Regions from separate parts of the Blautia sp. HCN-1074 genome, predicted to be linked through region 2. Evidence: predicted binding sites of a transcription regulator. Region 2 holds the regulator's gene; the other holds the start of a gene.
The links. Region 2 encodes HrcA, which represses chaperone genes, less so after heat shock. Its sites were predicted from a motif close to TGTTAGCACTCNNNNNNNNNGAGTGCTAACA; they were not measured.
Positions count from the first base shown of each region.

Region 1: the regulator HrcA is predicted to act here: its motif matches at 1,870-1,900, upstream of groES (co-chaperone GroES).

Region 1 is NZ_JBBKBP010000007.1:108,836-113,200, forward strand. Features, by position in the region: gene topA (type I DNA topoisomerase) at 1-238, shown strand, start outside; gene codY (GTP-sensing pleiotropic transcriptional regulator CodY) at 707-1,492, shown strand; gene groES (co-chaperone GroES) at 2,032-2,316, shown strand; gene groL (chaperonin GroEL) at 2,448-4,067, shown strand.
Region 2 is NZ_JBBKBP010000001.1:112,345-116,709, forward strand. Features, by position in the region: gene dnaK (molecular chaperone DnaK) at 1-1,218, opposite strand, end outside; gene grpE (nucleotide exchange factor GrpE) at 1,279-1,923, opposite strand; gene hrcA (heat-inducible transcriptional repressor HrcA) at 1,941-2,981, opposite strand; gene uvrB (excinuclease ABC subunit UvrB) at 3,362-4,365, opposite strand, start outside.

The DNA of each region.
Region 1 (4,365 bases), on a different contig from region 2:
TTTCGAGAAGATTGGTGTTCCATGCCCGAAATGTGGCAAGGAGCTTGTTCTTAAGAAAACCAAGAAAGGACGTAAATATTACGGATGTGAAGATAATCCGGAATGCGATTTTATGTCCTGGCAGAAGCCATCCGCAAAGAAATGCCCAAAATGTGGAAGCTATATGGTGGAAAAGGGGAATAAGCTTGTCTGCAGCCAGGAAACATGTGGATATGTAGAGACGAAGGAAGAAAAATAGAAGTAGAATGCATTTTTAAACATGCTTAGAAAATCTTCGTAGATGAAAATATAAAAGATAGTATAAATACAGGAAGAGAATGATACTTTTCCTGTATTTTTTTGTCATAAAATATGTTTGTAATATACATACAGTGTAATAAATAATAATCCGGTTTTGAGAAAAACTGTATTCCGAAATAACACCATATTTATTGAATAATATTTGCAAAAGGAATCTATTTTCAGAAAAGCAAAAATAAATAAAAAAATTATAAAATTTGTCTTGTAATTTATCTGTGAAACGTGTAGTATTAAAGTACGAGTAAAGTTATTGACCGGGTATGTCTGAATCTTCTTTCAGAACAGAGTGAAGATACTGTTCATTGCTTAAATAGTGTCAGAAAAGGTTTCTGTTCATATATTATTAAGATGAGTGAAAGATAAACAGAAAAGAATTCAGATATATGCAAGGCGAAAGGAGGACTATATGAGCGTTCAGTTGCTGGACAAAACAAGAAAAATCAACAAACTTCTGCATAACAGCAGTTCCAGTAAAGTCGTATTTAATGATATCTGCCAGGTTCTGATGGAAACTCTGAGTTCCAATATCCTGGTTCTCAGCAAAAAGGGAAAGGTTCTGGGCGTCAGTTTATGTCCGGGCGTAGAAGAGATTACCGAGCTGATTGAGGATAAAGTTGGCGGATATGTGGATTCATTATTGAACGAGCGATTTTTAGGTGTATTGTCAACAAAAGAGAATGTGAATCTTCAGACACTGGGCTTTGAGCATGTGTCAAGCAGCTATCAGGGAATCATCAATCCGATAGATATCGCAGGAGAAAGATTAGGTACAGTATTTATGTACCGCTATGACAGACCGTATGATATTGAAGACATTATTGTCAGTGAATATGGTACAACTGTAGTTGGTCTGGAGATGATGCGTGCAGTTCACGAAGAGAATGCAGAAGAAGACAGAAAACAGCAGGTTGTGAAATCTGCATTTAATACATTATCCTTCTCAGAGTTGGAAGCAATCATTCATATCTTCGATGAACTCGACGGAGATGAAGGAATCCTGGTTGCAAGTAAGATTGCTGACCGCGTGGGAATCACCAGATCTGTAATTGTAAATGCATTGAGAAAATTTGAAAGTGCCGGTGTGATTGAATCCAGGTCTTCCGGTATGAAGGGAACTTATATCAAGGTTCTCAACGAAGTAATCTTTGATGAACTGGAAGAGATCAAGGCACAGAGAAATAAGAAAGCCTGACTTGCTTTAAATAAATCATAAATCTAAATAATGAAGAACATAAGAAGACTGTCTGCTAATTAGCAGGCAGTCTTTTTGATATTGTAGAATTTTCTAAGGACTTATATCTGATTTCACATAGGACAGTGTTTCTTTCAAACGATAATGATGCCGCACCGCTTCGTTCTGGTACTTTGTCGATCAAAATTATTCTATGTTTTTGGGGTTTGGCATCAAATCGGTACACGAGGAATTTATGCATTAAGATTAAAATTATTTGTAAATTAAGAAAACATGAGAAAAAAATAGAAAAAATAAGTAAATAAGAGAATACATCATATTTTATAATGCTAAAAGCACTTGCGAAATCAAGCCATTTTAAATAATATAAGGACAGTGATTAGCACTCGAGACAAATGAGTGCTAGCAAAAAGCGGCAGGATTTGACAAAGGCCGAAGCAGTTACTGAAATCTGTATCTCCAATTAATAAGAAAGGGCATTGCAGAGCAGCAGTAACAGGACAAATCTCAATTTGGAGAATAAAGGAGGATCATAGATCATGACATTAGTACCTTTAGGTGACAGAGTTGTATTAAAACAGGTTGAAGCAGAAGAAACAACAAAATCCGGAATCGTTCTTCCGGGACAGGCACAGGAAAAACCACAGCAGGCAGAAGTAGTAGCTGTAGGACCTGGCGGAGTTGTAGAAGGTAAAGAAGTAAAAATGGAAGTAGCTGTAGGTGATAAAGTTATCTATTCCAAATATTCAGGAACAGAAGTAAAAATGGATGGCACAGAATATATCATTGTAAAACAGAATGATATTCTTGCAATTGTTAAATAAGCAATATCAAAATAGAAAACATAAATGAAGATACTTATAAGATAATATCTACAGAACGTAATATAAAATATCGGATAAGTATCAGAAAGAATTCATAGAGATCAGAATTTGAATCAGGAGGTCATATTATCATGGCAAAAGAAATTAAATTCGGCGCAGAAGCCAGAGCAGCTCTTGAAGCTGGTGTAAATAAATTAGCTGATACAGTAAGAGTAACATTAGGACCGAAAGGAAGAAACGTAGTTCTTGACAAACCATACGGTGCTCCGCTTATCACAAACGACGGTGTTACAATCGCAAAAGAAATCGAATTGGAAGATGGATTTGAAAACATGGGAGCTCAGCTGATCAAAGAAGTTGCTTCCAAGACAAACGATGTAGCAGGTGATGGTACAACAACAGCTACTGTTCTTGCACAGGCTATGGTTCACGAAGGAATGAGAAACCTGGCAGCAGGCGCTAACCCGATCATCCTCAGAAAAGGTATGAAGAAAGCTACAGATGTAGCTGTAGAAGCAATCAAGAACATGAGCCAGACAATCAGCGGCAAGAAACAGATCGCAAACGTTGCATCTATTTCTGCAAGCGATGAGACAGTTGGACAGTTAGTAGCAGACGCTATGGAAAAAGTTTCCAAAGACGGCGTTATCACAGTAGAAGAATCCAAGACAATGCACACAGAACTTGATCTGGTAGAAGGTATGCAGTTCGACCGTGGATATGTTTCCGCATATATGTCAACAGATATGGAAAAAATGGAAGCAAATCTGGAAGATCCATACATCCTGATCACAGACAAGAAGATCAGCAACATCCAGGAAATCCTTCCATTACTGGAACAGATTGTAAAAGTTGGTGCTAAACTCCTCATCATTGCTGAAGATGTAGAGGGTGAAGCTCTTACAACTCTTATTGTAAACAAATTAAGAGGAACTTTCCAGGTAGTAGCTGTCAAAGCTCCTGGATATGGCGACAGAAGAAAAGAAATGCTTCAGGATATCGCAATCCTTACAGGTGGCCAGGTAATCTCCGAAGAACTCGGTCTTGAACTGAAAGATGCAACTATGGAGCAGTTAGGACGTGCAAAATCTGTTAAAGTTGCAAAAGAGAACACAGTTATCGTTGATGGTATGGGCGACAAAGATGCAATCGCAAACCGTGTTGCACAGATCCGTGGACAGATCGAAGAAACAAAATCTGAATTTGATAAAGAAAAATTACAGGAAAGACTTGCAAAACTGGCTGGCGGCGTAGCTGTTATCCGTGTTGGTGCTTCTACTGAAACAGAAATGAAAGAAGCTAAACTTCGTCTGGAAGATGCTCTTGCAGCTACAAGAGCAGCAGTTGAAGAAGGTATCATCGCAGGTGGCGGATCTGCTTACATCCACGCATCCAAAGAAGTTGCAAAACTTGCAGCTACTCTGGAAGGTGACGAGAAGACAGGTGCAAACATTATCCTGAAAGCTCTGGAAGCTCCTCTGTTCCGCATTTCTGCAAATGCAGGACTGGAAGGTTCCGTAATCATCAATAAAGTAAGAGAATCCGAACCGGGAATCGGTTTCGATGCTCTCAATGAGAAATATGTAGATATGGTAGGCGAAGGAATCCTTGACCCTGCAAAGGTTACAAGAAGTGCCCTTCAGAACGCTACAAGCGTTGCTTCTACATTACTTACAACAGAATCTGCTGTTGCAATCATCAAAGAAGACAATCCGGCACCGGCTGCTAACCCGGGAATGGGAATGATGTAATCAATAGACAAAAATTGATTATTTAACCAAACTGCGAAGCAGTTATTTGGTTATGAGCAAGTAGCAAAAGCGGATTGCGAATATCCGATTGACTAAAAAGGCGTTTCGTGAATTGAAAGATTCATGAAACGCCTTTTTGTGTGAGTGGTAACAAAGAGAAGATAGTTTTTGACAAATAGTAGTCGTACTTTATTGATTTACACTATTTTATTGTGATAAAATTACACCATATAATATAACTGAAAAAGGGAGGAGGTAAAGTTGAAAAAAGAGCAGGAAAAATCTAGCGGAACTTATT
Region 2 (4,365 bases):
CTGGTTGTCTGCTGCTGTTGAGAAAATCTGGCTCTTTCTTGTAGGAATAGTAGTATTTCTCTCGATCAGTCTTGTTGCAATACCACCCATTGTCTCGATGGACAGTGACAGTGGAGTAACATCCAGAAGAAGGATATCGCCTGCGCCTGCATCACCTGCAAGTTTACCACCCTGGATAGAAGCACCAAGTGCTACACACTCATCCGGGTTCAGGTTCTTGCTTGGCTCTTTGCCTGTTAACTGTCTTACTTTATCCTGTACAGCCGGGATACGGGAAGATCCACCAACCAGAAGTACCTGGCCAAGTTCAGATGCTGTGATACCTGCATCTGAAAGTGCACGACGTACCGGTTCTGCTGTCATTTCTACTAAGTCATGTGTTAATTCATCGAATTTAGCTCTTGTAAGGTTCATGTCGAAGTGTTTCGGGCCTTCTGCTGTAGCTGTGATGAATGGCAGATTGATGTTTGTAGTTGTTGCGGAAGAAAGCTCTTTCTTTGCTTTCTCTGCAGCTTCTTTTAATCTCTGAAGTGCCATCTTATCATTGCTTAAGTCAACGCCTTCTGCTTTCTTGAACTCTGCAAGCATGTAATCTGTAACTTTCTGGTCGAAGTCATCACCACCAAGGCGGTTGTTACCTGCTGTGGAAAGAACTTCGATAACACCATCACCGATTTCGATTACAGATACGTCGAATGTACCGCCACCTAAATCGTATACCATGATCTTCTGTTCTTTTTCATTGTCAAGGCCATATGCAAGAGCTGCTGCTGTTGGCTCGTTGATAATACGTTTTACATCAAGACCGGCAATCTTACCGGCATCTTTTGTTGCCTGACGCTGAGCATCATTGAAATATGCAGGAACTGTGATAACTGCTTCTGTAACTTTCTCACCAAGGTATCCTTCTGCATCTTTTTTCAGTTTCTGAAGGATCATAGCAGAAATTTCCTGTGGGGAATATTTCTTGTCGTCGATTGTTACACGGTAGTCAGTACCCATCTCTCTTTTAATGGAAGAGATTGTTCTCTCTGCGTTTGTTACTGCCTGACGTTTTGCAGGTTCACCTACAAGACGTTCTCCTGTTTTTGTGAAAGCGACAACTGATGGTGTTGTTCTTGCGCCTTCTGTATTAGCGATAACTGTTGGCTGTCCACCTTCCATTACGGCTACACAGCTATTTGTTGTACCTAAGTCAATACCAATGATTTTTCCCATAATCTTGTTCCTCCTGTTTATTTTCAACTAGATTTGATATATTCTATATTTTCATGTAAATTAGTTGGCTACTTTTACCATACTGTGGCGGACTACGAAATCCTTGTAGGTGTAACCCTTCTGGAATTCTTCTACCACAATATTCTCACCAGCTTCTTCGTCCTCCACATGCATCACTGCATTGTGGAAGTTCGGATCAAATTCCTTACCAACTGCTTCAATCGGTTTCACGCCCAGCTCATCTAATGTTGTAATCAGCTGTTTGTAAATCATCTTCATGCCATCTGCAAAAGAATCTCCTTCAGGTGCCTGTGCAAGACCTCTCTCGAAGTTATCCACAACCGGAAGCATCTTCTCAACAATATCCTTGGCTCCGATGATATACATACTGGATTTCTCTTTTTCCGTTCTCTTACGGAAGTTATCGAATTCAGCCATGTTTCGTTTCAGTCTGTCTGTAAGTTCTTCAATCTGCTGTTCAAATTTATCTTTTTCTTTTTTCTTCTTGCCGAAGAAAGAAGTTTTTGATTTGCTGTCTTTCTTGTCATCCTGGGAAGCTTCCTCGTCTCCGTCCTCTACCGGGATTTCCTCTGTTTCTGCTTCACCGTTCTCTACAACCTCAGGTTCATTCTCAACAGTTTCTTCTGTTACCGGAGTCTCTGTTGTCTCTTCTTCCTGAGCTGTGTTCTTTGTTTCTTCTGACACTCTCTATTACCGCCTTTCTAACTCTCTTTCTTAATCAGTTCGTCCAGCTGGACTTTCAAAGCCTTCAGGCTGTCAACTACATTTGCATAATCCATACGCTTGGGACCGATGATACCGATGGTACCATGCATTCCTTCTCCAAGTTCGTAAGTGGCTGTGACCACACTGCAGTCTTTCATGGTCTGCACCGGCATCTCATCACCAATGTACACCTGAATTCCTGTGTTCTCGGTATCAGACATTCTCTCTTTCACCAGGTCTACCAGATCCTGCTTCTCTTCAAATGCTGAAATCAGCTCGCTCGCTTTGCTTGTGTCTGCAAGCTCCGGATACTTGAAAATGTTGGTTGCTCCTGAAGTATATATCTGCATATCATCTTCGTCTACCTGGATGGTGTCTGCCACTGCATCAAGGACTGTGCCAACCACAGAGCCATGTACACCTGCCTGTTCTTTCAGGCGGGCGATCATTCCCAGGTTGATGTCCTGAATAGGCACACCATTTAAGTTGGTGTTAAGAAGAAGATTTAATTTCAGGATTGTCTGATCGTCCATCTCCTCATCCAGATTGATGATCTGGTTTCGGATGACATTGTTATCACTCACTACTACTGCCACAAGCTGAAGTGGTGTCACTCGGGAAAGCTGGATGAATTTAATCTTGCTTCCGCTGTACTGTGGAACAGAGATCATTGTTGCATAGTTGGTATTGGAGGCAAGTACCTTTGCTACCTGTTTCAGCATTTTATCCAGTTTATCGGTTTTCTCTATCATGAGATCTTTGATTTCCTGAACCTCTGATTCCTTTTCTTTCATCAGCTCGTCTACGTAGAGGCGATAACCTTTATCAGAAGGAATTCTTCCGGCTGAGGTGTGGGGCTGTACGATATATCCCATATCTGTCAGGTCTGACATCTCATTCCGGATGGTGGCAGAGCTTACATTTAAATCTGCAAACTTGGAAATGGTCCGGGAACCCACCGGTTCGCCTGTTTCCATGTAGGTTTTGATGATGGCTTTTAGTATTTTCTTTTTACGATCATCTAATTCCTGATCCATGAAGTTCCACTCCTTTACTGCCTTTGTTTTTGGTTTGTTAGCACTCATGTTTTAGGAGTGCTAACACCTTATGCTCATAAGATAGCACTCTTGATTTGGTTTGTCAATATTATTTTGTGAATTTTTTGTTATTTTATGAACAATGGGAATTATTAAGATTATGTTATAGAAAGGGACGCGGGGAGAAAGTATTGATATTGTGTGCGGTTTCGGACGCTAAGAGATACTAAGTCTGCAGATTTCTGCGGACTTAGTATCTCTTAGCATCCTGCAAATGCACACAATATCAATACTTTCTCCCCGCTGGCTGTTCAGGACGATCATATAGGCGGGGCTCTCTCCTGGGAGGCGAATCGCCTCTTCTAAAACTCGGTGTAGAATTATTTGTCTAAAGTATCCAGATTCTTTTTCAGGTCGATCATTTTATCGCGGAGTTCGGCGGCTTGTTCGAAGTTGAGGTCTGCGGCTGCGGCGCGCATTTGTTTTTCTACCTGGGTGATGAGTTTGATAAGTTCTTTGCGGGTCATGGACTCTGGGTCTTTCTGGAGTCGGACTTCGGTTTCGGCTACTGCTTTGGATACGGCGATGAGGTCACGGACTGCTTTTTTGATAGTAGTCGGAGTAATTCCGTGTTCTTTGTTGTAGGCTTCCTGAATAGTTCGGCGGCGGTTGGTTTCGGTGATGGCTTTGTGCATGGAATCGGTCATGTTGTCTGCGTACATGATTACATGGCCTTCGCTGTTTCGGGCAGCTCGTCCGATGGTCTGGATGAGGGAGGTTTCGGAACGGAGAAAGCCTTCTTTGTCTGCATCCAGGATTGCTACCAGGGTGATTTCCGGGATGTCCAGGCCTTCCCTGAGGAGGTTGATTCCTACCAGTACATCAAAGACATCCAGACGCATATCGCGGATGATGCGGGCACGCTCTAAGGTATCGATATCGGAATGAAGATAGCGGACCCGGATTCCTACTTCTTTCATATATTCTGTCAGGTCTTCTGCCATTCGTTTGGTGAGGGTGGTGATCAGGATTTTGTGTTTCTTTGACACTTCTTTGTTTACTTCCCCGATCAGGTCGTCAATCTGTCCTTCAATGGGGCGGACTTCTACTTTCGGATCCAGAAGTCCGGTTGGACGGATGATCTGTTCTGCACAGAGGAGTTCATGATCATACTCATATTGTCCCGGGGTGGCAGATACAAACATGACCTGATCCAGTTTTGATTCGAATTCTTCGAAGCTTAAGGGACGGTTATCCTTGGCTGAAGGAAGTCGAAAGCCGTAGTCTACCAGCGTCTGCTTACGGTTCTGGTCACCGGCGTACATTCCTCCTACCTGAGGTACTGTGATATGAGATTCATCTATAATAAGTAAGAAGTCATCTC